2 regions of the Micromonospora sp. NPDC050495 genome follow, and region 2 is predicted to be linked to the other one. Evidence: riboswitches for the same ligand, from Rfam matches in the RefSeq annotation. Region 2 holds a riboswitch; the other holds the start of a gene.
The links. A riboswitch is a leader RNA that binds a small molecule or an ion and turns the genes downstream of it on or off. The one in region 2 is predicted to bind thiamine pyrophosphate.
Positions count from the first base shown of each region.

Region 1: linked by a shared signal. The riboswitch ahead of thiE (thiamine phosphate synthase) and the one ahead of AB0I11_RS20535 (ECF transporter S component) in region 2 are both predicted to bind thiamine pyrophosphate.

Region 1 is NZ_JBFAJK010000003.1:236,507-251,182, reverse strand. Features, by position in the region: gene AB0I11_RS06315 (DNA-directed RNA polymerase subunit alpha) at 1-97, shown strand, start outside; gene rplQ (50S ribosomal protein L17) at 132-692, shown strand; gene truA (tRNA pseudouridine(38-40) synthase TruA) at 767-1,600, shown strand; gene AB0I11_RS06300 (hypothetical protein) at 1,712-2,911, opposite strand; gene AB0I11_RS06295 (methyltransferase) at 3,039-3,644, shown strand; gene AB0I11_RS06290 (ATP-binding cassette domain-containing protein) at 3,686-5,362, shown strand; gene AB0I11_RS06285 (aldo/keto reductase) at 5,479-6,441, shown strand; gene AB0I11_RS06280 (DUF559 domain-containing protein) at 7,783-8,697, opposite strand; TPP riboswitch at 8,818-8,928, shown strand; gene thiE (thiamine phosphate synthase) at 8,923-9,549, shown strand; gene thiO (glycine oxidase ThiO) at 9,543-10,709, shown strand; gene thiS (sulfur carrier protein ThiS) at 10,700-10,900, shown strand; gene AB0I11_RS06260 (thiazole synthase) at 10,897-11,676, shown strand; gene AB0I11_RS06255 (thiamine phosphate synthase) at 11,778-12,395, shown strand; gene thiD (bifunctional hydroxymethylpyrimidine kinase/phosphomethylpyrimidine kinase) at 12,392-13,180, shown strand; gene thiC (phosphomethylpyrimidine synthase ThiC) at 13,198-14,676, shown strand, end outside.
Region 2 is NZ_JBFAJK010000021.1:8,958-23,633, forward strand. Features, by position in the region: gene AB0I11_RS20505 (acyl-CoA dehydrogenase family protein) at 362-2,284, opposite strand; gene AB0I11_RS20510 (hypothetical protein) at 2,503-2,691, opposite strand; gene AB0I11_RS20515 (DUF6328 family protein) at 2,773-3,276, opposite strand; gene AB0I11_RS20520 (SIS domain-containing protein) at 3,500-4,249, opposite strand; gene AB0I11_RS20525 (AAC(3) family N-acetyltransferase) at 4,246-5,058, opposite strand; gene AB0I11_RS20530 (alpha/beta hydrolase) at 5,055-5,879, opposite strand; TPP riboswitch at 5,969-6,075, shown strand; gene AB0I11_RS20535 (ECF transporter S component) at 6,148-6,726, shown strand; gene AB0I11_RS20540 (ATP-binding cassette domain-containing protein) at 6,846-8,261, shown strand; gene AB0I11_RS20545 (energy-coupling factor transporter transmembrane component T) at 8,371-9,171, shown strand; gene AB0I11_RS20550 (hypothetical protein) at 9,634-9,876, opposite strand; gene gndA (NADP-dependent phosphogluconate dehydrogenase) at 10,312-11,754, shown strand; gene AB0I11_RS20560 (pirin family protein) at 11,762-12,535, opposite strand; gene AB0I11_RS20565 (thioredoxin reductase) at 12,532-12,753, opposite strand; gene AB0I11_RS20570 (hypothetical protein) at 12,893-13,078, opposite strand; gene AB0I11_RS20575 (isoprenyl transferase) at 13,147-13,947, opposite strand; gene recO (DNA repair protein RecO) at 13,956-14,676, opposite strand, start outside.

The DNA.
Region 1 (14,676 bases), on a different contig from region 2:
GGACTCGGCTCCGAACTTCGACCCGGCGCACGTCGTGGACGCCTTCGGCGAGGCCGACTACGACACCGACGACTACCGCGAGACCGAGCAGCTCTAGTCCGCGCTGCCGCCACACCTGAGGAGCACCAAGCATGCCCACGCCCACCAAGGGCCCCCGCCTCGGCGGCAGCCCCGCGCACGAGCGGCTGATGCTGGCCAACCTGGCCACCGCGCTGTTCCAGCACGGCAAGATCCAGACCACCGAGACGAAGGCCCGGCGGCTGCGTCCGCTGGCCGAGCAGCTCATCACCAAGGCCAAGCGCGGCGACCTCGCCTCGCGCCGCCGGGTGCTGGGCGTCGTCAAGGACAAGGACGTGGTCTACGCCCTGTTCGACCAGATCGCGCCCCGGTACGCCAACCGCAACGGTGGCTACACCCGGATCGTGAAGACCGGTCCGCGCAAGGGTGACGCCGCTCCGATGGCGATCATCGAGCTGGTGGAGGAGCTTCAGGTCGCCGAGCCGAAGGCGAACAAGAAGACCGCCGCCCGCAAGTCCGCCCAGCAGGACAAGGTCGAGGCCCTGGCCCCGGCCGAGGAGACCCCGCGCTCCAGCGAGGTCGCCGACCAGGACGCCGAGGCGCCGATCTCGGCCACTGGCGACACCGCCCAGGCGCGCGAGGACGACGACGAGGCCACCGAGAACAAGGCCTGAGCACAGGCAGCATCGTCGGGCCCGGCATCCCTTCCTGGGGTGCCGGGCCCGACGGCGTGAACGGGAGGTACGAGGTGGACGAGCGGACCCGGCTGCGGCTGGACGTCTCCTACGACGGCACCGACTTCTCCGGCTGGGCGCCCCAGCCCACCCGGCGCACGGTCGCCGGGGTGCTGATGGCGACCCTGGACCTGGTGCTCGGGGCCGGCACCGCCACCGGGCTGACCGTGGCCGGCCGGACCGACGCCGGCGTGCACGCCACCGGGCAGGTCTGCCATCTCGACCTGCCCACCGAGGTGTGGCGGCAGCACGACGGGCGGCTGCTGCGCCGGCTGGCCCGGCTGCTCCCGCCGGACGTGCGGGTGCGCGCGATGACCGAGGTGCCGGCCGACTTCGACGCCCGCTTCTCGGCGACCTTCCGCCGCTACGAGTACCGGGTGACCGACGCCCCGTGGGGCGCCGAGCCGCTGCGCCGTACCGACACCCTCGCCTGGCCGAAGCCGCTCGATCTGGCGGCGCTGAACGCCGCCGCGGCCGGCCTGGTGGGGGAGCACGACTTCGCGGCGTACTGCCGGCGCAAGGAGAACGCCACCACGCTGCGCGAGGTGACCCGGCTGGACTGGCGGCGCGACCCGGACGGCATCCTGGTCGCCACCGTGCAGGCCGACGCGTTCTGCCAGAACATGGTGCGCAGCCTGGTCGGCGCGATGCTGGTGGCCGGGGACGGCCGCCGGCCGGTCGAATGGCCGGCAGGCCTGCTGAGCCGCCGGGAGCGGTCCAGCGAGGTGACCGTGGCGCCCGCGCACGGGCTGGCCCTGGTGGCGGTCGGCTACCCCGACGACCCGGCCGAGTACGCCCGCCGCGCCGACCTCACCCGCCGGCTCCGCGTCCCCGTCGCCGAAGGCTGACACCCACGCACGGCGCCGATTTTCTAGCCGCCGACCCTCAGGAGCGAGCCCGGACGCTGGACGGCCCGCCGCCCCGGGACGGGGAAACGGCGGGCCGCCGGGTGGGTCGAGTCAGTTGTCCGAGGAGTTCCGGTCGTCGGTGCTGTCCTGGCCGGCGGGACCGTCCGAGGTGGTGTCGGTGGGCTGGTTGGCCACCCCGCCGTTGGCCCGGCGTTCCAGCACGCCCCGGTTCAGGTAGACCTCGATCATGTCGTACAGGATCTCGCGGGTCCGGCTGTCGGTGGCCGCGATCTTCTTCCCGTCGGCCCGGGTGACCAGGCAGTACGCGATGTAGTGGCCGCGTACCTGCCAGCCGATGCGGGCGGCGGCCTTCGCCACGGCCTCGGTGTTCTCGTCGGCGGCCATGCCCCGGAACCGGCCCTGCCGTTCGTCGAGCAATTGCCGGATCCGGTCCCGGGCGCGCTGCGCGCTGGCCACGTCGGTGAGGTTGAACAGCCCGGCGGTGAGCAGGTGGTCGCCGTCGGGGGAGCGCAGGGTCGCCCGGACCACCTGGTTGCAGCCGAGCCGGGTGAGCAGGTCGGCGATCTCCCCGGTCACCGCGACCCCGCAGCTGCCGCTGGAATGGGTCTTGAGCACCGGGTACGCGGGCTGGCCGTCGGCGACCACCAGCTTCTTGCCGGGGAAGACCTCCTTGACGGTGAGCGCCAACTGGTCGGTGTCCCGGGAGTCCAGGTCCGTCCCGTCGGCCGCGGCGGACTGCTCCACCACCGGCTGCCCGGTGGGCGTGCCGGCCTGCGGCGTGCGGGTGCGCTCGTCGAGCAGCGCGGCCACGGCCAACCCGCCGAGGGCGAGCAGCATCAGGACGGCGGCGCCACCGATCAGGGCCTGCCAGGCGCGCCCCCCGCCGCGCCTGCGCTCCGCCCGGCTGGGGCGGGACAGGTCCAGCGGTTCGGTCGTCCGGAAGATCGCGGCCGGCGCCGGGCGTGGCACGGCGGCGGGCGGTGCGGTGGCCCGGGGGGCGTCCGGTTCGAGCCGGCCCGGCACGGGGGCCGGCGGGGGAGCCGGAACCGGTGGCGGGGCCGGCGCGGGCAGCGGAGCCGGGACCGGAGCCGGAGCCGGGGCCGGGGCCGGGGCCGGGGCCGTGTCGACGGGCGGTCGGGCGACCCGGGCCGGCGGCAGCGACGGGGTGGGGAAGCGGGACGGCGAAGGGCCCGCCGGCGGCGGTGGCGCGGCGGCCGGCGCGGACGGGTCCGGCCCGGACCCCGGGTACTCCAGGAAGGCGTCCTCATCGGACTCGTACCGATACACCATGTGAGACACAGTAGGGGTCGATTGTCCCTTTCGAGGGTAATATCGGGAAATCTGGGCGGAGTGGCGTCCGACCCGGTCCGGCACACCGTCGCCGACGCCCACCCGCGCCGGTGCGACAATTCCCGGCGTGACCGGCGACCACTACTTCACCGCGCAGCCCACGAGCGCCGTCCAGCCGCGCGAGGTCGAGTTCTCCGTGGCGGGGCGGGACTACACCCTCGCCTCCGCCAGCGGGGTCTTCTCCGCCGCCCGGCTCGACCCCGGCACCGCCGTCCTGCTGCGCAAGGCCCCGCTGCCGGCGCCCGACGTCACCGGTCCGCTGCTCGACATCGGCTCCGGCTTCGGCCCCATCACCTGCGTCCTGGCCGCCAGCGCGCCGGCCGCCACGGTCTGGGCGGTCGACGTCAACGAGCGGGCCCGGCAACTCACCGCCGCGAACGCCGCCCGGGTGGGCGCGGCCGAGCGGGTCCGGGCGGTCGCGCCGGACGACGTACCGGCCGAGGTCACCTTCGCCCAGATCTGGTCCAACCCGCCCATCCACATCGGCAAGTCCGAGCTGCACGACCTGCTCCGGCACTGGCTGCCCCGGCTCGCCCCGGACGGAGTGGCGTGGCTGGTCGTCGCGAAGAACCTCGGCGGCGACTCGCTGCACCGCTGGCTGACCGACCAGGGCTGGCAGGTGGCACGGCACGCCAGCCAGAAGGGCTTCCGGGTGCTGCGGGTCACCCGGTAAACGAGTGTCGCCCGCCCCCGCCCCTCGGGCAGGATGCCGGCGTGGGATACGTGGACGTGGCAGGGGTCGGGCACACCCTCCCGGACGGCCGAGAGCTCTTCGCCGAGGTGTCGTTCCGGGTCGGTGAGGGCGCCAAGGTGGCCCTCGTCGGCCCCAACGGCGCCGGCAAGACCACCCTGCTGCGGATGGTCGCCGGCGACCTGCCGGTGCGTACCGGCGCCATCGCCCGCTCCGGCGGGCTCGGCGTGATGCGCCAGTTCATCGGCATGATCGGGGACGAGTCGACCCTCGCCGACCTGGCGCTCTCGCTCGCCCCGCCGGCGCTGCGCGACGCCGGCCGCCGGCTCGTCGAGACCGAGGCAGCCATGCGGGCGGCCGAGGTCCGCGGCAAGTACAGCAGCGCCGCCGGCAAGGCCCAACTGGCGTACGCGGACGCGCTGGCCGCCTGGGGCGAAGCCGGCGGGTACGACGCCGAGGTGCTCTTCGACACGGTGGCCACCATGGTGCTCGACCTGCCCTGGGACGCCGCCCGGGACCGCCCGGTGCGGACCCTCTCCGGCGGCCAGCAGAAGCGGTTCGCGCTGGAACTGCTGCTCCGCGGCCCCGAGGAGGTGCTGCTGCTCGACGAGCCGGACAACTTCCTCGACGTGCCCGGCAAGCGCTGGCTGGAGGGCCGGCTGCGCGAGTCCGGCAAGTCCGTGCTCTACGTCTCCCACGACCGGGAACTGCTGGCACAGACCGCCGACCGGGTCGTCGCCGTCGAGGGCGGCGGCGCCTGGGTGCACCCGGGCGGCTTCGCCAGCTGGCACTCCGCACGGGTGGCCCGACACGACCGCCTGGACGAGCTGCGCCGCCGCTGGGACGAGGAGCACGAGAAGCTGCGCGAGCTGATGCTGATGTACAAGCAGAAGGCCGCGTACAACTCGGGGATGGCCTCCCGCTACCAGGCCGCGCAGACCCGGTTGCGCAAGTTCGAGGAGGCCGGGCCGCCGCCCGTACCCCCGAAGGACCAGGACATCCGGATGCGGCTGAGCGGCGGGCGGACCGGAAAGCGCGCGGTCATCGCCGAGCAGCTCGAACTCGACGGCCTGACCTACCCCTTCGACCTGGAACTCTGGTACGGCGACCGGGTGGCGGTGCTCGGTGCCAACGGGACCGGAAAGTCGCACTTCCTGCGGCTGCTGGCCCGCGGCGGCACCGACCCCGACCCGGCCAGCGTCCCGGCCGAGGCCGCGAAGCTGACGCCCGTCGCGCACGACGGGGTGATCCGCCTCGGCGCCCGGGTCCGGCCCGGCCACTTCTCCCAGACCCACGACCGGCCGGAGCTGATGGCCAGGACGCTGGTCGACATCCTGTGGCGGGGCGACGAGCACCGGGCCGGGATGGACCGGCACGCGGCCATGGCGGCGCTGTCCCGGTACGAGCTGGCCGGCCAGGGCGACCAGCGCTTCGGCACGCTCTCCGGCGGGCAGCAGGCGCGCTTCCTGGTGCTGCTGCTGGAGCTGTCCGGGGCAACCCTGCTGCTGCTCGACGAGCCGACCGACAACCTCGACCTGGCCTCCGCCGAGGCGCTCGAAGCTGGGCTCGCGGCCTTCGACGGGACCGTGATCGCGGTGACCCACGACCGCTGGTTCACCCGCTCGTTCGACCGGTTCGTGCTGTTCCGCGGCGACGGAGAGGTGGTCGAGACGCCCGAGCCGGTCTGGGACGTCCGCTGACCGCCGCCGCCGGGGCCCGGTCGGCGTCGCTACGAACCTGATGTCGGGAACGGCTCGGCCGGCGAGCCGGGCCGGCCGGCGGGCTCGAACGGTGACCTGCTGGCGGCCGGCATAGGGTGAATCTCGTGACTGAGATGACCTATCGCCGGTTGGGCGACTCCGGGCTCGTGGTGTCCGTGGTCGGCATCGGCTGCAACAACTTCGGCCGCAAGCTCGACCGCGACGGAACCCGCGCGGTGGTCGACGCCGCGCTCGACGCCGGGATCAACTTCTTCGACACCGCTGACATCTACGGCGAGCCGCAGGGCGGCTCCGAGGAACTGCTGGGCGAGGCGCTGAAGGGGCGCCGGGACGACGTGGTGGTCGCCACCAAGTTCGGCATGGACATGCACGGCCTCAACGGCCCCGACCACGGCGCCCGGGGCGCCCGGCGGTACATCGCCCGCGCGGTCGAGGCGTCGCTGCGCCGCCTCGGCACCGATCACATCGACCTCTACCAGATGCACGAGCCGGACCCCGGTACGCCGATCGACGAGACCCTCGCCGCCCTGGACGACCTGGTCCGCGCCGGCAAGGTGCGCTACCTCGGCAACTCGAACTTCGCCGGCTGGCAGATCGCCGACGCCGACTGGACCGCGTCGTCCCAGGGCCGTACCCGCTTCGTCTCCGCGCAGAACCACTACTCGCTGCTGGAACGGAGCGTGGAGACCGAGGTCATCCCCGCCTGCGAGCGGTTCGGCCTGGGCATGCTGCCGTTCTTCCCGCTCGCCAACGGGCTGCTCACCGGCAAGTACAAGCGGAACGAGACGCCCCCGCCCGGCAGCCGGCTCGCCGGTGGCGGCCGGTACGCCGAGCGGCTCGCCGCGGCCGACTGGGACACCATCGAGGCGATCGAGGCGTACGCGGCCGAGCGTGGGCTCAACATGCTCCAGGTGGCCATCGGCGGGTTGGCCGCCCGGCCGGCGGTGACCTCCGTGATCGCCGGCGCCACCACCCCCGAGCAGGTACGCGCCAACGCCGAGGCGGGCACCTGGCAGCCCACCGACCAGGACCTGGACGCCCTCGACGCCCTGCTCTGACCGGGCTCAGCGCTGCCCCGGTGCCGTCTCCGGCACCGGGGCAGCCTGCTTTCCACCCCCGGGCCACGCCGGCCGGGCCCGTTGCGCCCTGCGTGCCGGTTGCTCCTGGGCGGCCCGACCCTCGGCGTACGGGCAGGTCACTGGCGCTGTGGGCCGGCTCGTCGGCCCTGTGGGCGGGTCTCTCGCTCTACCGAATGGGCGCTGGGCTCTGTGAGTTCGGTGCTGGGCCGCCGCCGGCCGGGCACGCCGTCGAGTGACGGCCTCGGTGGAACACCATGGAGGTCAAAGAGCGCTTTTGACCTCCATGGTGTTCCACCGGCGGCGTCCGCTCGAACGTTGGGCGAGGCGTCGGCGTGGTCGGAAGTGGAGTTTGGGCGCGGCGGCGCTGGTGGAGCGCTGGTGAGGTCAAGCAGGGCTTCGGATGTCGGTGGTGTTCCACCGATGGCCTCCGGTGGCCGGCCCGGTGGGTGCTGCGAGCGGCCGAAAGGGGCGCCGGGCGGGGCGGGATGAGCGCTGATGACGCCAAGGTGCGCTTGTGACGTCCATGGTGATCCACCGATCGCGTCCGGTTGGCCCGTTGGGCCGGGCGGCGCGTGGGACGGGACGCTGAGCGGGGTCGGCGACCGAACGGCACGGGAGCGGGTGGAACGCTATGGAGGTCAAAGAGCGCTTTTGACCTCCATAGCGTTCCACCGAGACATTCGGTTGGCCGCCGGGCAAGGGCACGGCGTGGGGCGGGATGCCTGAGCGGGCGGATGCCTGAACTGAGCGGGGCGCGAACGGCGTGGTGCGGGACGCGCGCATCCGACGCCCGTGCGAGCGGGACCGGCTCGCCACCGAGCTGCCCTGGGCAGAGCGGGTGGCGGGGCAGAGCGGGTGGCTGAGCGGAGCGGGTGGCTGGGCAGAGCGGGTGGCTGAGCGGAGCGGGGCGCGAAGCGGCAGAGCGCAAAACGCGGCGGGCGAGGCGGGAGGTGTGAGCGCTGTGGACATCAAAGCGGGCTTTTGATGTCCATGGTGTTCGGCGTTCGGCGGGTTGGGTCGGCGGTTTGCGTCGGCGATCGATGGCTTGTGGTCGGCGTTCGGCGTTCGGCGTTCGGTGATCGGTGATCGGTGATCGGTGGTCGATGGCTTTGGTCGGTGGTTGGTGGTCGGCTGCCGCACTCGCTGACTGCGGTTGCCAGCCAGATCGGCGTCATCGGCGAGCGGCCCGGGGTGCGCACAGCGCGACACCCGGCGGCGACGCTGTGCCGCACAGCGCGACACCGGCGGCGACGCTGTGCCGCTCAGCGGGGCGCGCGACGAGGCGGGCGGCGAGGCGGGCGGCGAGGCGGGCGGCCAGGGTCAGGGGTGGCGTGGGGTGGCGGCACGTTCGGCGAGGGCCTGACGGACCAGAGCGACGGTGGCGCGCGGGTGGCGGAGCACGTCGTCGGCGGTGAAGCGGAGGACCAGCCAGCCGGCCGCCCGGAGCGCGTTGAGGCGGGCCACGTCCTGGCGGAAGTGGGCGCGTTCCCGGTGGTGGTCGCCGTCGTACTCGACCGCGACGCGGCGGGCCGGCCAGGCGAGGTCCACCCGTCCGACGAAGCGGCCCCGGGCGTCGAGCACGTCGTGCTGGGCGACGAGCGGCCCGAGCCCGGCGTCGAGCAGGAGCAGCCGGAGCCGGGTCTCCATCGGAGATTCGCTCAGCGGCTCCGCGAGCGCCAGCACCTCCCGGAGCAGCCTGGTGCCCGGCCAGCCGGACCGCGCGGCGGCGTACGCCCGGAGGTCGGTCAGTTTGACCACCCGCCGGTGCAGCAGCGCGTCGACGGCGACCAGCGCGTCCGTGCGGGGGGCCTGCCGGCCGAGGTCGAAGGCGGTGCGTGGGGCCGTGGTGACCGGTAGCCCGGCGAACCGGGTGCGGTCGCTGTCCGGCAGCACCGAGCGGACGACGCGTACCCGGGGATGCGGGCGCATCCGGGCCGTCCGGGGCAGCAGCACGGTGACCGGGGCGGTCGGGTCGAGCAGGTCGGCGCCCCACAGGTACGCGGCGCTGCGCCCGGCGACGGCGGCGCCGGGCGGCAGGCGTAGGGCGACGGCCTCGCACCACATCCGGTGGTCGTCCGGGCGGTGGCCGTCGCGGTGCACGTAGACGTCGGGCAGCAGCCGCCGCCAGGCCGGTCCGCGCACCATCGCCCAGGTCAGCTGGCCTTCGGCGACGGCGACGCTGCCGCGGAACGGCAGGAACGACAACCGGCGCGGAACGCGGGCAGGCGAGGGCATCCGGACAGCATGACGTGACCGGAAGGTCACTCGCCGTCCCCGCCCTCCACTCCGGACGGTGGGTGGGAAAAGTGTCACCGGCCCTTGGCGGATCGGGGGGAACGTCGTACGGTAGGCCGCAAGTGACCCACGGGAGCCCGGTGCGGACCGGGCTGAGAGGGGGGCTGACAGCCCCCGACCGTTGAACCTGATCCGGGTAATGCCGGCGCAGGGAGGAGTGTTGCCGTGCCGTCCCTGGGGCGACTGCATCTGATCACCGACACCCGGCCCGGTCGGGACCCCCTCGGCGTGCTGCGGGCCGCGCTGCCGGTGGCCGGCGCCGAACTGGTGGTCCAGGTCCGGGTGGCCGACGACGCCACCGACCGGGAGACGTACGAGCTGGCCCGGCGGGTGGCCGGGCTGTGCCGGCCGTACGGGGCGACCTGCCTGGTCAACGACCGGCTGCACGTGGCGCTGGCGGTGGCCGCCGACGGCGGGCACGTGGGCGCGGACGATCTGCCGGTGCCCGCCGCCCGCCGGGTGCTCGGTGCCGCCGCCGTGCTCGGCGCGACGGCCCGGGAGCCGCTCAGCGCCGCCGCGGCGGTCGCCGCCGGGGCCAGCTACCTCGGCGTGGGGCCGTGCTACGCCACCACGACCAAGTCCGGGCTGCCCGACCCGATCGGCCCCGCGGGGATCCGCGCGGTCGCCGGGGCCGTGGGCGTGCCGGTGATCGCGATCGGCGGGGTGACCGCCGCGTCGGTGCCGGCGCTGCGGGCCGCCGGGGCGTACGGGGTGGCGGTGGTCGGGGCGCTGTCGGCCGCGGCGGATCCGGCCGGGGCGACGGCCGAGCTGCTCCGGGCGTTGACGTGCTGAGCGGGGGCGCGGGCAGCACCGGCGACGTCGGCCGGGGCACCGTCGCGGCCGACGTGGCGGTGGTCGGGGCGGGGCCGGTGGGGCTGGCGATCGCGTGGCGGTGCGCGCAGCGCGGGCTGCGGGTGAGCGTGCACGACCCGGCGCCGGGCTCCGGCGCGTCGCGGGTGGCCGCCGGGATGCTGGCGCCGGTCGCCGAGGCGTACTTCGGGGAGCGGGAGCTGACTGGGCTGCTCACCGAGTCCGCCGCCCGTTGGCCCGGCTTCGCCGCCGAGCTGGCCGGGGCCGCCGACGCCGACGTCGGGTACCGCACCGACGGCACCCTGGTGGTCGGGCTCACCGCCGACGACCTGGCCGAGGCGAGCCGGCTCTGGTCGTACCAGCGGGGCCTGGGCCTGCCGATCAGGCCGCTGCGCCCCTCGGAGCTGCGGGACCGCGAGCCGGCGCTGGCGCCCCGGGTGCGCGGCGGGGCGCTCGCGCCCGGCGACCACCAGGTCGACCCGCGCCGGCTGGTCGCCGCGCTGCGGACGGCGGCCGAGCGGGCCGGCGCGGTGCTGCGACCGGCGGCGGTCGGCGCGCTGTCCGAGCTGGCCGCCCGGGTCGTCGTGGTGGCGGCCGGCTGCGGCGCGGCGGCGCTCACCGGCCTTCCGGTCCGGCCGGTGAAGGGGCAGGTGCTCCGGCTCCGCGCGCCCGGTGGCGGTCCGCCCGGCTTCCGGCACGTGATCCGGGGGTACGCCGACGGCGAGCCGGTCTACCTGGTGCCCCGGGACAGCGGCGAGGTGGTGGTCGGGGCGACCGTCGAGGAGCGCGCCGACACCGTGGTGACCGCGGGGGCGGTGCTGCGGCTGCTCCGCGCCGCCGTCGACCTGGTCCCCGAACTGGCCGAGTACGAGCTGGTGGAGGCGGCGGCCGGGTGGCGGCCCGGCACGCCGGACAACGCGCCGATCATCGGGGCGCTGCCCGGCCGCCCCGGCGTGCTCGTCGCCGCCGGGCACCACCGGCACGGCATCGTGCTCACCCCGGTCACCGCCGACCTGGTCGCCGAGCTGGTCGTCACCGGCGAGCCGGACCCGCTGCTCGCGCCCTTCGGCGCGGCCCGGTTCGCCGGCCGGTCCGGACCGGTCCGGACCCCATCCGACAGCGAGGAGGAGACGTGCGACTGATCGTCAACGGCGCTGGGCGGGACCTGCCGGGCGGCGTCACCGTCGCCGAGCTGGTCCGCGCGGTCACCACCCAGGAGCGTGGCCTCGCGGTCGCGGTCAACGGCGAGGTGGTGCCCCGCGGCGGCTGGCCGGCCACGGTGCTGCGCGACGGTGACCGGGTCGAGGTGCTCAGCGCCGCGCAGGGCGGGTGAGCGGCATGCCCCTGGAGATCGGCGGGGTCACCTTCGGCTCCCGGCTCGTCCTCGGCACCGGCGGCGCGGCCAACCTGCACGTGCTGGAGCAGGCGATCCGGGCCTCCGGCACGGAACTGGTCACGCTGGCGCTGCGCCGGGTCGACACCGCGCCGGGCAGCGCCGGTGGCCTGCTCGACCTGCTGGAGCGGTGCGGGGTACGGCTGCTGCCGAACACGGCGGGCTGCCACACCGCGGCCGAGGCGGTGAAGGTGGCCCGGCTGGCCCGCGACGCGTTCGAGACCGACTGGGTGAAACTCGAGGTCATCGGGGACGAGCGCACGCTGCTGCCGGACGGGGTGGAGCTGCTGCGCGCCGCCGAGGAGCTGGTGGCGGACGGGTTCACCGTGCTGCCGTACACGTCGGACGATCCGGTGCTGGCCCGGCGGCTGGCCGACGTGGGCTGCGCGGCGGTGATGCCGGCGGGGGCGCCGATCGGCTCCGGGCTGGGGGTGGGCAACCCGCACCACATCCGGCTGATCCGGCAGGCCGTGGCCGTGCCGGTGATCCTCGACGCCGGCATCGGCACCGCCTCCGACGCGGCGCTCGCCATGGAGCTGGGCTGTGACGGGGTGCTGCTGGCCAGCGCGGTGACCCGGGCCGCCGACCCGGTGGCGATGGCCACCGCGATGCGGCACGCCGTGCGGGCCGGGCGGCTGGCGTACGGGGCCGGGCGGATCCCCCGTCGTTTCCACGCCCTGGCCTCCACCCCCGACGACGGACGGCCCGAGCTGTGACGGCGTCGCCCGGCATCGCCGTCCGCGCGACGGGCAGCCCCGCCGGCCGGGTACGGCCGGCGGGGCCCCCGTCCGCCACGATCTCGTCGGGCGCTCGCGAGCTGCCGTCGGGAGTGCTGCTGCTGACCGACCGGCGGATGGCCCGGCGACCCCTGGCCGAGGTCGTCGAGGCGGCCGTGGCCGGGGGAGTGCGCTGGGTGGTGCTGCGGGACAAGGACCTGCCGCGGGCCGAGCGGGCCGCCCTCGCCGGCGACCTGCGCGCGATCCTCACCGAGGCCGGCGGCCGGCTGATCGTCGCCGGCCCGGACCCGCTCGGCGGCGACGCCGTGCACCTGCCCGCCGCCGGCCCGTACCCGCCGCCGCCCGTCGGCCTGGTCGGCCGCTCCTGCCACGACACCACCGAGCTGGCCCGACTCAGCGCGGAGAACTACGTGACCCTGTCGCCGGTCTTCCCGACGAGGACGAAACCCGGCTACGGCCCACCCCTGCACCCGGCCGGGCTGCGCGAGCTGATCCGGGTCAGCCCGGTACCGGTGCTCGCCCTGGGCGGCATCGAGACCCCGGACCAGGTCCGGGCGTGCGTCGCGGCCGGCGCCAGCGGGGTCGCCGTGCTCGGCGCGATCATGCGCGCCGAGCGGCCCACCGCGGCCGCCGCCACCCTCAGCGCGGCGGCCCACGACCGGCCGCGACCCACCACCACAGCCCAGGGAGCGACGTGACCCCGAGGACAGTCCTCACCATCGCCGGATCCGACTCCGGCGGCGGCGCCGGCATCCAGGCCGATCTCAAGGTCTTCGCCGCCCTCGGCGCGTACGGCACCAGCGTGCTCACCGCCGTCACCGCCCAGAACACCCGGGGCGTGGACGCCGTCCTGCCGCTGCCCCCGCAGACCGTGCGCGACCAGCTCGACAGCGTGCTCGGCGACTTCGACGTCCGGGCGGTGAAGACCGGCATGCTCGGCAGCCCGGCGGTCGCCGGCGCGGTGGCCGAGGCGGCGCGGGCCGGGCGGCTGCCCCGGCTGGTCGTCGACCCGGTGCTGGTCGCCACCAGTGGACACCGGCTCGGCGTGGTGGAGGCGGTCGAGCGGCTGCTGCCGTACGCCGAGGTGGCGACGCCGAACCGCGCGGAGGCCGCGGCCCTCACCGGACGCCCGGTGACCACGGTCGAGGAGATGGTCGCGGCGGCCGAGACGCTGGCGGCCGCGGGCCCGGCGCACGTGGTGGTGACCGGCGGTGACGTGGACGCCGGCGGCGAGTCGGTGGACGTGCTGGCCGGCGCGGGCCGGACCACGCTGCTGCGCGCGCCCCGGGTGGCGACCCGGCACAACCACGGCACCGGCTGCTCGTTTTCGGCGGCGATCGCGGTCCGGCTGGCGGCGGGCGATCCGGTGCCGGTCGCGGTCGCCGCCGCGAAGGAGTACGTGACCCGCGCGCTGACCGGCGCGCGCGACTGGGCGCTGGGCGCGGGACGCGGCCCGCTGGACCACTTCGGCTGGTCCGCATGAGCGACAGGGAGGCTGTCATGCAGGCACGACGCAAGGTCTACGTGGAGGGGTCGCGGCCGGACCTCCGGGTGCCGTTCGCCGAGGTGGAACTGGCCGGGGACAACCCCCCGGTGCGGCTCTACGACACCTCGGGCCCGGGCTCGGACCCGGCGGTCGGGCTGCCACCGCTGCGCGGGCCGTGGATCGCCGCCCGGGGCGACGTCGCCCCCGTGCGGGGCGCGGGCACCCCGCTGGCCGGCGTCGACGGGAAGCGCCCGACGCAGCTCGGCTACGCCCGGGCCGGGATCGTCACCCCGGAGATGGAGTTCGTGGCGATCCGGGAGGGTGTCGCGCCGGAGTTCGTCCGGGACGAGATCGCCGCCGGGCGGGCGGTGCTGCCGCTCAACGTCAACCACCCGGAGTGCGAGCCGGCGATCATCGGGCGGGCGTTCCTGGTCAAGGTGAACGCCAACATCGGCACCTCGGCGGTCAGCTCGTCGGTCGCCGAGGAGGTGGAGAAGCTGACCTGGGCCACCCGGTGGGGCGCGGACACCGTGATGGACCTCTCCACCGGCAAGCGGATCCACGAGACCCGCGAGGCGATCGTGCGCAACTCGCCGGTGCCGATCGGCACGGTACCGATCTACCAGGCGCTGGAGAAGGTCGGCGGCGACCCGGTGCAGCTGAGCTGGGCGGTGTTCCGGGACACCGTGATCGAGCAGGCCGAGCAGGGCGTCGACTACATGACCGTGCACGCCGGGGTGCTGCTGCCGTACGTGCCGCTGGCCGTGGACCGGGTCACCGGGATCGTGTCCCGGGGCGGCTCGATCATGGCGGCCTGGTGCCTGGCGCACCACGAGGAGAACTTCCTCTACACCAACTTCGAGGAGCTGTGTGCGCTGCTCGCGAAGTACGACGTGACGTTCTCCCTCGGCGACGGGCTGCGTCCTGGCTCCATCGCGGACGCCAACGACGCGGCGCAGTTCGCCGAGCTACGCACGCTCGGTGAGCTGACGAAGGTCGCCTGGGCCCACGACGTCCAGGTGATGATCGAGGGTCCGGGGCACGTGCCGATGCACAAGATCAAGGAGAACGTGGACCGCCAGCAGGAGTGGTGCCACGAGGCGCCGTTCTACACGCTCGGGCCGCTGACCACCGACATCGCGCCCGCGTACGACCACATCACCTCGGCCATCGGCGCCGCGATGATCGGCATGTTCGGCACCGCCATGCTCTGCTACGTCACCCCGAAGGAACACCTCGGGCTGCCGGACCGGGACGACGTGAAGGCGGGCGTGATCGCGTACAAGATCGCCGCGCACGCGGCCGACCTGGCCAAGGGGCACCCCGGGGCGCAGGCCTGGGACGACGCGCTCTCCAAGGCCCGGTTCGAGTTCCGCTGGGAGGACCAGTTCAACCTCTCGCTCGACCCGGAGACCGCCCGGTCGTACCACGACGCCACGCTGCCCGCCGAGCCGGCGAAGACCGCGCACTTCTGCTCGATGTGCGGGCCGAAG
Region 2 (14,676 bases):
GCCCGTGCCCAGCCCGCCGCGTGGCAGCAAGATGCGGCATCCCGGCGCTTCCCGCGCCCCGGAAGCCACAACATGCCGCACCTCGCCGCACCCGCGCCACGGCCCGCGTCCTCCGTCGGCCCGCGCCCCTTCGTCGGCCCGCGCCCTTCGTCGGCCCGCGCCCTTCGTCGGCCCGCGCCCTCCCTCGGTCCGCGCCCAGCCCAGCGCGTGGCAGCAGGATGCGGCATCTCGGCGCATCCCGCGCCCCGGAAGCCACAACGTGCCGCACCTCGTGGAGTCGCTGCGGCCGGCCGACGCCCAGACCGGCCCCGCCCGCCCGGTCGGTGGGGTGGGCCGGCCGGGCGGGCGGGGCGGGGGCGGGTCAGTTGGCGGGCGGGATGCGGCGGCGGACGTCCTCGGCGGTCGACGGGCCGGGCTGCCAGCGGGCCACCCAGGGCTGCTCCGCGGACGGGGTCGCCACCCCCTCCTCCAGGGAGGCGTACCGGCCGGCGAGGATCCGCTTCGCGGCCGCCACGTCGACCGCGTCGGTGTTGGACCACAGGCCGGTGAAGAGCTCGTCGATCCGGAGCCGGGCCTGCCGGCAGAACAGGTCGGCCAGTTCCACGTTCTCGGGGTGCTCGGCCCGCTCGGCGGTGGCCCGGACGCAGACCGCCGACATCGCGAACAGCTCCGCGCCGATGTCCACCACCCGGCCGAGGAACGCCTGCTTGCGCTCCATCTTGCCCTGCCAGCGGGACATCGCGTAGAAGGTGGATCGGGCCAGCTTGCGGGAGGTCCGCTCGACGTGCCGCAGGTGCCCGGCGAGCGGGCCGAACTCGTGGTACGCCCCGGGCGCCTGGCCCCGGCCGACGGCGAGGGTGGGCAGCCACTTGGCGTAGAAGGCGCCGGCCCGGGCACCGGCCTTCGCCTTACGGCCCAGCCCGGCGTCGGGGTCGATGATGTCGCCGGCCACCGAGAGGTGCGCGTCGACCGCCTCCCGGGCGATCAGCAGGTGCATGATCTCGGTGGAGCCCTCGAAGATCCGGTTGATCCGCAGGTCACGCAGGAGTTGCTCGACCGCGGCCGGCCGCTCGCCCCGGGCGGCCAGCGAGTCGGCCGTCTCGTAGCCGCGTCCGCCCCGGATCTGGATCAGCTCGTCGGCGATCTTCCAGGCCATCTCGCTGGCGTACAGCTTGACCAGCGCGGCCTCGATCCGGATGTCGTTGCGGTCGTCGTCGGCGAGCAGGCAGCTGAGGTCGAGCATGCTCTCCATGCCGTACGTGGTGGCGGCGATGAAGGCCAGTTTCTTGGCGACCGCCTCGTGCTCGCCGACCGGCCGTCCCCACTGGACCCGGTCGGCGGCCCATTCGCGGGCCACGTTCAACGCCCACTTGCCGGCTCCGACGCACATCGCCGGCAGCGACAGCCGGCCGGTGTTCAGCGTGGTCAGGGCGATCTTCAGGCCCTTGCCCTCGCCGCCGATGACGTTCTCCTTGGGCACGAAGACGTCGTGGAACCGGGTGAGGCTGTTCTCCAGGCCGCGCAGCCCGACGAACTCGTTGCGCCGCTCCACGGTGATGCCCTCGCTGTCGCCCTCCACGACGAAGGCGGTGATGCCGCCGCGCCGCCCCTCGGCGGCCGGCACCCGGGCCATCACCACGAGGAGGGTGGCGACCGTGCCGTTGGTGGCCCAGAGCTTCACCCCGTTGAGCCGGTAGCCGGTGCCGTCCTCGGTCGGCTCGGCCGTGGTGGCCAGCCGGGCCGGGTCGGAGCCGACGTCGGGCTCGGTGAGCAGGAACGCGGAGACCTCACCGGCGGCCAGCCGGGGCAGGAAGTGCTGCTTCTGCTCGGGCGTGCCGAACATCTTCAGCGGCTGCGGCACGCCGATCGACTGGTGCGCCGAGAGCAGCGCACCGATCGCCGGGTTGACCGAGCCGGCCCGCATCAGCGCCCGGCAGTAGTGCAGGTTGCTCAGCCCGAGGCCGCCGTACTTGCGGTCGATCTTCATGCCGAACGCGCCGAGCCGGGCCATCCCGTGGAACACCTCGTCGGGGATCCGCGCGTCCCGTTCGATGGCGGCACCGTCCACCTCGGCGTCCAGGTACGCCCCGAACGCGGCGAGGAACTCCTCGGCCCGGGCGGTGTCGTCCGGGTCGGCGCGCGGCCACGGGTTGATCAGGTCGAGCTGGAACCGGCCGAGGAAGAGTTCCTTGCCGAAGCTGGGCCGGTCCCAGGCTGCCTCCCGGGCCGCCTCGGCGACCTGGCGGGCCTCCTTCTCGGAGACCTGTCCGGCCTCGGAGGGCAGCGGGCCGGCCCCGCCCGCGGCGTCAACGGCCGCGGCGCTGCCGGCCGGCGGTCCCTGATCGTCGATGGGCGCCACCCGCCCGGTGGGGCCACCGTGTCCGGCGGGGTCGGGTCGGCTGTTCTGTGTCGTGGTCACGGCTGCCTCCTGGAGACCTCGGTCCGGCTGCGTCGACGTGCGACGAGATCGACGCTACTCCCGGGTGTTACCCAGGGGTAGCGTCAGCGGCACGTCCGATTTGGCGGGACCGGGCGCACCCCGCACGCCGTGGGCACGGCGACCACCACCGGGCCAGGCAGCGCGAGCACGGCGACCATCACCGGACCAGGCAGCGCGGAGACGGCGAGCACGGCCCGCCGGGCAGCCAGCGCGACGACGGCGACCGCCACCGGGCCAGGCAGCGCGAGCACGGCGAGCACGGTCCGCCGGGCAGCCCGACGACGGCGACCACCACCGGGCCGGGCAGCGCGAGCGCGGCCGTGCCAGGCGGCTCAGTCGCCGACCAGCACCCGCGGATCGTCCTCCTCGTCGTCGATGTCGTCCTCACCCCAGTTGCGCCGGGCGAACGGCAGGATCACCCAGAAGGCCAGGAACCAGGCCCCGGTGATCCCGCTGAGCAGGAAGGCGATCGGCCGGCTGAGCACGAAGTCGGTGATCAGCAGGACCGCGCTGACCATTGAGACGAGCATGAGCCCGAGGCCGCCGGTGGCCATGAGGTGGGCGAAGCGGACCAGTTCCGGCTTGCGGCCCTGCCGGAACAGCGCCCGGTGAAAGGCGACCGGCGAGATGATCATGGCGGTGGCCCCGGCGGCGGCCAGCAGGGCGACGACGTAGACGTCCTTCTGGAACGGCGTGGTCCTCGTGAATCCGTTGCTGAACGGCAGGGTGAGCAGGAACGCGAAGAGGATCTGCACGCCGGTCTGCGCCACCCGCAGCTCCTGGAGCAGGTCGGCGAAGTTGCGCTGCCAGCGCTGCTTCTCGGTCTCCTTGGACACCCATCACCTCCGGGCGAGACGCCTGACGCCGGTGGGGGTCGCCCACCGGCAGCACACGGTTTGCCCGTTCCGGCTCGCGACGAAACCACCGCCCGCCACCCCCGACCACGCCGCCGGGCTCCCGCCGAAACCACCGCCGGCCACCCTCGACCACGCCGCCCGAACTCGCGACGAAACCACCCCCGACCACGCCACCCGGGGCTCGCGAGGAAACCGCCGGCGCTCACGCCCCCCGGCGGATGCGGCCGGCGTACCGGGCCTCCAGCTCGGCGTTGTGCTCGTCGCCACCGGTGATGTTGGCCGACAGGTAGACCGGGGGCTGCTCCCCCGCGGCCAGCAGCCGGGCCACCACCTCCGCGACGATCTGCTGCGCCAGCAGCGCGGCGGTGATCGAGGAGACCGCGCCGACCGCGCCGCCGCCGGGCAGCGGCAGGGTGGCGTCGCCGTACGGGGCGCCGTTGTCGAGCACCACGTCGGCGAAGTCGGCGAGCTTGCGGCCGCTCGGGTGCCGGGAGGTCATCCGGGCCGAGTGCGCGGCCGAGGTGATCGCGACCAGCGGGTGCCCGCGCTCCTTGAGGATGGCCGCGAACTCCACCATCGCCCCGTTGACGCCGGAGTTGGAGGCGAGCACGAAGACGTCCTGCGGGCGGACCGGGGCCAGCTCGTAGAGGCGGTGCGCCACGGCGGGCTCGCGTTCCAGTTTCGGGCCGAGCACGTCGGCCGGCTCCCCGCCGTACAGGACCAGGTCCCGCAGGGCGATCCGGTTGGTCGGGACCAGCCCACCGGCCCGGCCGGCGATCTCCATGGCGAGGGCTTCGGAGTGCCCGGTGCCGAACGCGTGCACCACCCCGTCGGCGCGCAACGATCCGCTGATCAGCTCGGCCGCCCGGGCCACGTTCTCCCGCTGCCCGGCGGCCACCCGCCCGATCGTCTCGGTCACCACCGCCAGGTACGCCTCGGCGCTCACGCTCATGCTTCCTCCGTCCGTCGGTTCCGGGCCAGCCAGTCCACCGCGAAGTCGACCGCCGCCCGCTGCCGCATCAACCGTCCCGTCCCGTCGCCGACCGGTCCGGACCGCACCGCGCCGGTGGCCTCCAGGTCGACGCCGAGCCGGTCGAAGTCCTCCTCGTCGAGGCGTACGTCGTCCCACCACACCCAGTCCCGGCCGCCGTCGGCGGTGAGCACGGCCGCGCCGCACCGCTCCCGGGGTGGCGCGGGTTGCCGGTACTCGGCCAGGTGCAGCGAGGTGTTGCTGCCGTGGTCCACGCCGAGCAGCAGCACGTCGGCGTCGAGTTCGTACAGCCGGGCCAGCGGGGAACGCTCGCCGAGCATGTCGGCCAGCGGGTGACCGGCCACGATCCGCTCGGCGGCCGGCCCGAGCGCGGCGAACGAGACGTACGGGTGCGCGCTGCGCCGGGCGCCCGGCCAGGTGCGGACCTGCTCGGCGAAGGCGCCCATGAACCGGCTCGGGGTGACCGCCGGATCGAAGCCGGGTAGCTCCGCCCGGATCACCGGCCACCAGTCGGGCGGCACCGGCGGGTTGGTCCAGCCGGCCGGGTCGCTGTTCTCCGGGGTGTGGATGGGCACCACGACCGTCCCGTCCGGGCCGAGCACGTCGCGCAGGGCGAGCAGCACGGCCTCCGGGCCGCCGCAGAGGAAACCCAGCGGGCGCAGGGCGGCTTGCACCAGGACCGTCCCGCCGGGGCGTACGCCGAGGGCGCGGAACTGGGCGGCGAGCGACGCGCGGGTGTGCGGGCGGGCCGGCCCGGCGGTGGCGCTCACCGGCCGGCGCGGGCGAGGATCGCCTCGGCCAGCGGCGCCGGGGCCTCGTCGGGGATCCAGTGCGTCACGCCGGTCAGCGTCACGAAGCGGTAGTCGCCGGTCACGTGGCCGGCGCAGGCTTCGGCGGCGGTCCGGCCGATCGCGATGTCCCGGTCGCTCCAGACGAAGGTGGTCGGCACGTCCACCGGCCCGACGGCCTTCATGTCCGCGCCCGACATGGCCCGGTACCAGTTCAGCGCGGCGGTCAGCGCGCCCGGCTCCCGCATCGGGTCGGCGTAGCGGGCCACCCGGGCGGCGTCGCCGACCGCGGAGAGCATCCGGCGCAGGGCGGTGGCGTGCAGCGCGAGCAGCACCTTCTCCGCCTTGCCGGGCCGCCGGAACAGGGCGATGTAGGCGGAGCGGGCCTTCTGTCGCGGGTCGGTGGCGAGCGCGTGCCCCATCGCAGCCGGGTGCGGCACCGAGACCGCGGTGAGGGTGCGGACCCGCTCCGGGTGGGCCGCCGCCAGCCCCCACGCCACGATCGCGCCCCAGTCGTGGCCGACCAGGTGCGCGCGGGTCACCCCGAGCGCGTCGAGCACGGCGGCCGCGTCCGCCACCAGCTCCGGGATCCGGTACGCCTCGACCGCCGCCGGTCGCGCCCCCGGGGCGTAGCCCCGCTGGTCGAGGGCGTACGTGCGCAGCCCGGCGGCGTGCAGGGCGGGCACCACGTCGTCCCACTCGCCTGCGTGCTGCGGGAAGCCGTGCAGCAGCAGGACGGGGTCGCCGTCCTCGGGGCCGCCGGTGCGTACCTCGAACGTCAGACCTCGCGCCTCGACCCGCATGATCGCCACCCTACCCACCGGTCCGCCCGGTGATCGCCCTGCTGGGCCGCGGGTGGGGGTCGGTGCTAGCGTCTGCGACGAGACAACTTCACATCCGACAGGGGAGCGCACAGCGCTGAGAGTGCGGGCCGGTGCCCGCAGACCCTCGAACCTGATCTGGGTAATGCCAGCGCAGGGAGTTCGGTCGACCTCCAGCCGCGCCGCCGTCCGGTGATCCGGGCGCGGCGTGCGTCTTCTCCTGGTTCGCCTGACGGAACTGGGAGCAACCATGGACAGCACCAACCGGTGGCGCACCATCGACATCGTCGTGGCTTCCGTGCTCGGGGTGGCCTTCGGCATCATCTTCTGGGCCTGGGGCCTGCTCTGGAACGGGCCGGCGGACGCCATCCCGCTGCCCGGCCGCGCCGTCCTGTACGGCGTCTGGCTGGTGCCGGCCGTGCTGGGCGCGCTGGTCGTCCGGAAGCCGGGCGCGGCGCTCTTCACGCTCACCCTGGCCGCGCTGGTGTCGGTGGCGTTCGGCACGAGTTGGGGCTGGACGATCGTCGTGCAGGGTCCGCTGGAGGCGGCCGCCGCCGAACTGGCCTTCGCGCTGTTCGCGTACCGCAGCTACCGGCTGCCGGTGGCGCTGCTGGCCGCGACGTTCGCCGGCCTGGCCGCGTCGATCTACGACGTCTTCGTCTGGTACCCGGGCACCGCGTGGGGCAGCTTCCGCCTGCCGTACATCCTGCTCACCGCGGCCAGCTCGCTGGTGGTGGCCGGCCTGGGCGGTGTCGCCCTCACCCGGGCCCTGGCCAACACCGGTGTCCTGGACCGCTTCCCCGCCGGCCGGGAACGCGCCACCGTCTGACCGTCCCCGCCGACCGCGTTGATCTCAAGGAGTTTGCGTCGGCCGAGGCGGTTCCGCGGACGCAAACTCCTTGATCAACCAAGCTGGGGCCTGTGCGGGCCGGAGGGAGGGGTGCGGGGGTGGGTGCGGTGAACCTGCGCGGGTTCGGGTGGCGGCACGCCGGCCGCAAGCAGTGGGCCGTACGCGGGGTCGACCTGCGCGTCGAGGCCGGCGAGCGGGTGCTGCTGCTGGGGCCGTCGGGGGCGGGCAAGAGCACCCTGCTCGCCGCCCTGGCCGGCCTGCTGCCCGAGGACTCCGGCGAGCAGGAGGGCACCGTCGAGATCGACGGGCTCGACCCGCGCAAGGCCCGGGAACGGGTCGGCATCGTCTTCCAGGACCCGGAGAGCCAGCTCGTGATGGCCCGCTGCGGCGACGACGTCGCGTTCGGGCTGGAGAACCGCGGGGTGCCCGCCGACGAGATCTGGCCCCGGGTCGACGAGGCGCTGCGCCGGGTCGGCTTCCCGTACCACCGGGACCGGCCCACCGCCGCGCTCTCCGGCGGCGAACAGCAGCGGCTCGCCCTGGCCGGCGCGCTGGCCCTGCGGCCGGGACTGCTGCTGCTCGACGAGCCGACCGCCAACCTGGACCCGGCCGGCGCCACGCTGGTCCGGCGGGCCGTCGCGGACGCCGTCGACGCCGACACCACGCTGGTCCTGGTCGAGCACCGGGTCGCCGAGGCGCTGCCCCTGGTCGACCGGGTGGTGGTGCTGGAGCCCGGCGGCGGGGTGCGCGCCGACGGGGCACCCGACGCGGTCTTCGCCGCGCACGGCGACGCGCTGGCCGACGCCGGGGTCTGGGTGCCCGGCCGCACCGTGCCGCCCCGGCGGGCCACCGCGACGCCCGGCGCGGTGCTGCTCACCGCCGACCGGCTCGGCCTGCCGCCGCGGCTGGCCCCCACCGACCTCGAGGTACGCGCCGGCGAGGCGCTCGCCGTCCTCGGCCCCAACGGCGCCGGCAAGTCCACCCTGGCCCTGCTGCTCGGCGGGCTGCTCCGCCCGGGCGCCGGCGCGGTCACCGCGAGCGAGGCGCTGGCCGGCCGGGACGCCGGCGCTCCCCCGCACCGCTGGCGGGCACCCGCCCTGGCCCGGCGGATCGGCTCGGTCTTCCAGGACCCGGAGCACCAGTTCGTCACCGGCAGCGTCCGCGACGAGCTGGCGCTCGGGCCGCGCCGCACCGGCCAGCCCGAGCCGGCCGTGGCGGCGACCGTGGACGCCCTGCTGGCCCGGCTGCGCCTGGACCGGCTGGCCGGGGCCAACCCGTACACCCTCTCCGGCGGCGAGGCGCGGCGGTTGAGCGTGGCGACCGCCCTGGCCACCGCGCCCCGCCTGCTGATCTGCGACGAGCCGACCTTCGGCCAGGACCGGCGCACCTGGCGGGAGCTGGTCGACCTCCTCGCCGAGCTGCGCGACGCCGGCCACGGAGTCGTGACGGTCACCCACGACCCGGACTTCGTGGCCGCGCTGGCCGACCGGACCGTCACCCTGGAGCGCCGATGAGCGCCGCCGCGGGATCCCCGGCCCGGTTCGGCCGGGCCGTCGCCGGTGACCGGCGGGCGACCGGAGGCCGGCGGGCGACCGGAGGCCGGCGGGCGACCGGAGGCCGGCGGTGATCGGCGTCGAGCCGATCGCGGCGGCCGGGGCGCCGCTGGCCCGGCGCAACCCGGTGGCGAAGCTCGCCGCCGCGCTGCTCTTCTCCCTCCTGCTGATCGCCACCCTGGACCCGGTCGCCCCGGCGATCGCCATCGCGATCGAGCTGGCGGTGCTGCCGCTGTTCGGCATCCGCTACCGGGTGCTGGCCCGGCGGGCCTGGCCGCTGCTCGCCGGTTCCGGCGGCATCCTGGTCACCCTGGTGCTCTTCGCCGCCGACCGGTCCGGCCCGGTGCTGCTCGCGGCCGGCCCGGTGCTGGTCACCCAGGGGGTGCTGGTCACCGCGCTGGGCCTGGTGCTGCGCATGCTCGCGGTGGCGCTGCCCGGGATCATCGTGTTCGCCACCACCGACGCGACCGACCTGGCCGACGCGCTGATCCAGAACGCGAAGGCGCCGGCCCGGTTCGCGCTCGGCGCGCTGGCCGCGTTCCGGCTGGTGCCGCTCCTCGAACAGGAATGGCGGATGATCAGCATGGCGCGCCGGGCCCGCGGCGTGGACGCCGGCCGCAACCCGGTGGCCAAGCTGCGGCTCTTCGCGTCGACGGCGTTCGCCCTGCTGGTCGGGGCGATCCGGCGCGGTACCCGGCTGGCCGTGGCGATGGACGCGCGCGGCTTCGACGCGGGCACCCCGCGCACGGTCGCCCGGCGGCAGCGCTTCACCCGGGCGGACACCCTGCTGGTGGTGGCCGCCGGGGCGCTGGGCGCCGCGGCGCTGGCGGCCAGCGTGCTGCTGGGCACCTTCCGCCCGCTGCTCGGCTGACCGCCGCCCTCCCATCACCCGCCGATGAGCCGCAAGATGCCTCTGCGTCATATCGTTCGAAAGCGCTGCACCGCCCCGCCCGGCACGCGCCGCGTCTCCCCGGCCGGACCGGCACCACCCGACCGGCACCACGGCAACCGCCGGCGGCCCGACATCCCCCAAACCGAATCTGCCCACCAGGCATGAAGATGCCGCAGTGGCATATCGCCAGACAGCGCTGTGCCTCCCCGCCCGACGCGGCCAGATTGGTCGGCGCGACCACGTCAGGCGAGCCAGCCAACCGTCCTGCGCAGCCCAACCAGGCCGCGCAGCCGAACCAGGCCGCGCAGCCGAACCAGGCCGCGCAGCCGAACCAGGCCGCGCAGCCGAGTCAGGCGGCGCAACCAGAGTGGGGTGACGGGGTCGGGCGGCGCGGCCCGGACCGCGTGGCGTGCGGGCCGGGCCGGGCCGCGAGGGGCGCGATCAGCTGCGCCGGAAGGCGTAGAACCGGGTCTGACCGGCGCGCTGGCTGCGCCCGGCGAGGCGGGCGTCGCGCCCGGCCGGCGGGCCGGCCTTCGGCGGGGCCGGCTTCGCCGCCCCGGATGGCGTCGGCACGGCCACCGGCTCCGCCGGCGCCACGGTGAGGGCGTCGAGGTCCATCGGGGTCACCTCCAGCAGAGACGGCGACGGCTTACGGGACTTCTTCGGACTGCGCTTGGCGGGCATCCGCGTACCTCCTGACTGTCGGGTGCCGGGGCGCGGCCCCGGCGCGAGGGCTCCGGCAGGTCCGATCAGGAAGACACCCGGCCGACGGCGGCGGGGAGAAGGATGCGGACGCCCGGAGCGGGACGGGTCCACGGCGCGTACGGCGGTGGACCGGGCTCGGAGGAAGGGCGTCAGTTACGCATGCCAGCAGGCTAACCCGCGGCCCGCCGCCCCGCACCCGAATTACCGGCCCGATCGAGGACATGCTGATCGCGTTCTCGATCACCCCGCCGGGCGTGGGTGAGTCCGTGGGTGACCTGGTCGGTCCGACCGCCACGACGCCCCCGGTCCGGGAGTGACAGCACGGTCACCGGCCGTCGACGTCCCGGCCCGGGCCCGCGCGGACCGCGATACGGTCGCAGCACGGGCAGGTCGGACCGAAGGGTGGCGGTACGCATGGCAGAGCGGGCGACGGCGCAGATCGGGGTCACCGGCCTCGCGGTCATGGGCCGCAACCTGGCCCGGAACCTGGCCCGGAACGGTTTCACCGTGGCGGTGCACAACCGCTCGCCCGAGCGCACCCGCAGCCTCGTCGCCGAGCACGGGGCCGAGGGCGCCTTCGTGCCGGCGGAGTCCATGGCCGACTTCGTCGCCTCGCTGCGACGCCCCCGCGCGGTGATCGTCATGGTGAAGGCGGGCGCCCCGACCGACGCGGTGATCGACGAACTGGTTCCCCTGCTCGAGGCGGGGGACATCGTGGTCGACTGCGGCAACGCGCACTTCGTCGACACCCGCCGGCGGGAGGAGGCGCTGCGCGGGCACGGGCTGCACTTCGTCGGCACCGGCGTCTCGGGCGGCGAGGAGGGCGCGTTGCACGGGCCCAGCATCATGCCGGGCGGCTCGGACGAGTCGTACCGGACGCTCGGCCCGATCTTCGAGAAGATCGCCGCACAGGTCGACGGCACGCCGTGCTGCCGGCACATCGGCCCGGACGGGGCCGGCCACTTCGTCAAGATGGTGCACAACGGCATCGAGTACGCCGACATGCAGCTCATCGCCGAGGCGTACGACCTGTTGCGGGCCGGCCTGTCGGCGAGCCCGGCGGAGCTCGCGGAGATCTTCCGGCAGTGGAACGGCGGCGAGCTGGAGTCCTTCCTCATCGAGATCACCGCCGACGTGCTGGCGCACACCGACGCCGCGACCGGCCGCCCGTTCGTGGACATCGTGCTCGACCAGGCCGAACAGAAGGGCACCGGCCGGTGGACCGTGCAGAGCGCCCTCGACCTGGGCATCCCGATCACCGGCATCGCCGAGGCCACGTTCGCCCGGTCGCTGTCCGGGCACGCCGACCAGCGGGCCGCCGCCCGCCGCGCGTTCCCCGACGCCGGCGAGAAGTGGCAGGTCGACGACGGGGAGCGCTTCGTCGAGGACGTCCGGCGCGCGCTGCTGGCCAGCAAGATCGTCGCGTACGCGCAGGGCTTCGACCAGATCCGGGCCGGCAGCCGGGAGTACGACTGGGGCATCGACCTGGGCGGCACCGCGACCATCTGGCGGGGCGGCTGCATCATCCGGGCCCGCTTCCTGGACCGCATCCGGGCCGCGTACGACGCGGAGCCGGAGCTGTCCACGCTGCTGGTCGCCCCGTGGTTCGCCGAGCAGGTCAGCGCCGGGGTGCCGGCCTGGCGGCGGGTGGTGGCCGACGCGGCCCGGGCGGGCGTGCCGGCCCCGGCCTTCTCGTCGTCGCTGGCCTGGTTCGACGCGCTGCGCGCCGAGCGGCTGCCGGCCGCGCTGATCCAGGGCCTGCGGGACAACTTCGGGGCGCACACCTACCACCGGGTGGACCGGGAGGGGGCGTTCCACACGCTCTGGGCCGGCGACCGCTCCGAAGTGCCGGCGTGAGCGCCGGTCAGGCGCCGCTGATGGTGGCGTGCATCTCCCAGACCAGGATCTCCGCCGGCTCGGCGGCGACCACCCGCTGCCCACCGGTCATCGTGATCCGCGCCGCGTCCCCCTCGTCCAGCCGCCCGGCGCCCTCCAGGGTCACCGCGCCGCTGGGCACGTAGAGGTGCAGGTACGGCGCGTCGGGCAGGTCGACCTCGTCGCCGGGGGCGAGCCGGGCGGCGTGCAGGGTCGCGTAGCGGTTGCGGATCCGGATGGCGGACGCGCCGTCGTACCGGTCCATGCCGGAGGCGACCGGGACCAGCCCGCCGCGGAGCAGCTCGTCGCCGATCTCCAGCTGCTCGTAGCCGGGGTCGACGCCCTCCTCGTCGGGCAGCACCCACATCTGCACGAAGTGGACCGGGTCCCGGTGCGGGGCGGTGTTGTCCAACCGCCACGAGTCGTTCTTCTCCGAGTGCAGGATGCCGGTGCCGGCGCTCATCCGCTGGGCCAGGCCGGGGTAGATGACGCCGGAGTGCCCGGTCGAGTCCTGGTGCACCAGGGAACCGCGCAGCACCCAGGTCACGATCTCCATGTCCTGGTGCGGGTGGGTCTCGAAGCCGGTGCCCGGGCGCACCACGTCGTCGTTGTTGACCAGCAGCAGGCCGTGGTGGGTGTTGGCCGGGTCGTAGTGCCGGGAGAACGAGAAGGAGTGCTTCGAGTCCAGCCAGGACAGCCGGGTGGCGAACCGGTCAGCGGCCCGGCGTACGTCCACCGCCGGGGCGGGGGCGACCGCGGTCACCAGGCACGCTGCCCGGTCTCGGTGGGTGCCCAGGTCAGCGCCGGTTCGCCGGTGGCCAGCTCACCGATCTCGCCGGTGCGCAGGGCGGGCGTGTGGCCCAGTTCGGCGCAGTGCTGCTCGGCGATCTCCGCGCAGATCTCGGCCACCTGCTCGCAGATGGGATCGCCCAGGTCGGCGGCGTTCAACGCCATGATCAGTTTGAACCGGAGATCGCTCATCTCCCACCCCCGTGGCGGGCGCGTCCCGGCGGCGCGCCCTGCGCCGATCGTACGCGCGGGCGCCCCGCCCCCGGCCCGAAAGCCGGATGCGAGGCGCCCGAGGGATGGCCCGCCGCGACGCTGCGCCGGGCCGCCGGCGTCAGAAGAACCGACGCCGCTTGGCCTTCTGCGGCCGGAGCATGTCGGCGCCCCTGGTGAGCAACCGGCTCGCCCCGCTCGGCCCGCGACGGGCCTCCAGAGTGTGGCTGAGCCGGCGCGCACCGGCCGCCGCCAGCGGCACGGCGACCGCCATGACCGCCCACTGCGCGATCCGCTTCTGAATCATGTGGGTTCACCTCCGCGATCGTCTGCTGTACGTTCTGGTACCCAGTGCGTCGCGTCGGTAAGCCTCACCTAGCCGGTCGGCGCCACCGGGTTGGGCAGCGCGCCGCCGAAGCGGCGGTCCCGCTGCGCGTACAGCTCGCACGCGTACCACAGGTGGCGGCGGTCGAAGTCCGGCCAAAGGGTGTCCAGGAAGACCAGCTCGGCGTACGCGCTCTGCCAGAGCAGGAAGTTGGAGGTGCGCTGCTCGCCGGAGGGGCGCAGGAAGAGGTCCACCTCGGGGACCTCCGGGTGGTAGAGGTACTTTCCGATGGTCTTCTCGGTGATCCGGTCCGGGTGCAGCCGGCCCGCGGCGACGTCCCGGGCGATCGCGGCGGTCGCGTCGGCGATCTCCGCCTGGCCGCCGTAGTTGACGCAGAACTGCAGGGTCAGCGTCGAGTTGCCGCGGGACATCTCCTCGGCGGTCTGCAACTCCGAGATGACGCTCTTCCACAGCCGCCCGGCCCGGCCGGACCAGACCACCCGGACGCCGAGGTCGACGAGCTGGTCGCGGCGGCGACGGATCACGTCCCGGTTGAAGCCCATCAGGAAGCGGACCTCGTCCGGCGAGCGCCGCCAGTTCTCGGTCGAGAAGGCGTACGCCGACAGGTAGGGGATGCCCAGCTCGATGGCGCCCTCGATGGTGTCGAAGAGGCTGTGCTCGCCCTGCTCGTGACCCTTGGTGCGGGGCAGGCCGCGCTCCTTGGCCCAGCGCCCGTTGCCGTCCATCACCACGGCGATGTGCCGCGGCAGCGCGTCGGCCGGCAGGGCCGGGGGCCGGGCGCCCGACGGGTGCGGAGTCGGTGGCACCGGCTCGCGCCGGCCGGCCCTCATCGATCGGATCACTCGCTAATCTCCCTGTTCGCGCCAGCGGTGGCCGGTCCGGCGCCGGCACCCGGCGGTACCACACCCGGCCCCGCGCCGGCCGCCGGGGCGCCCCGGTCGACCAGCGGCAGCGAGCGTAGCGCGCGCTCCAGATGCCACTGGAGGTGCGCCGCGACCAGGCCGCTGCACTCCCGGCGCACGCCGGTCTCGGTGGCGTCGGCGTACGCCCAGTCGCCGGTGGTCAGCGCGGACATCAGGTCGATGGTGGCCGGGGCCGGGTGGGCGGCGCCGGGGGGCCGGCAGTCCGGGCAGACCGCGCCGCCGGCCGGCACCGAGAACGCCCGGTGCCGCCCCGGGGTGCCGCAGACCGCGCAGGCGGTCAGCGCCGGCGCCCAGCCGGCGAAGGACATGCCGCGCAGCAGGTACGCGTCGAGCACCAGGGTGGTGGCGTGCTCGCCGGTGGCCAGCGAGCGCAACGCGCCCAGGGTGAGCTGGAACAGCCGCAGCGAGGGCTCCCGCTCGATCGGGGTGAGCCGCTCCGCCGTCTCGGCGATCGCGCTGGCCGCCGTGTAGCGGGGGTAGTCGCCGAGGAACCGCTTGCCGTACAGGTCGATCCCCTCGACCTGGCTGATGCTCTGCAGCGAGCTGCCCTGATTGCCCTTGGGGTCGCCGGCGAGCTGGAGGTCGACGTGCCCGAACGGCTCCAGCCGGGCGCCGAACCTGCTGGTGGTGCGCCGC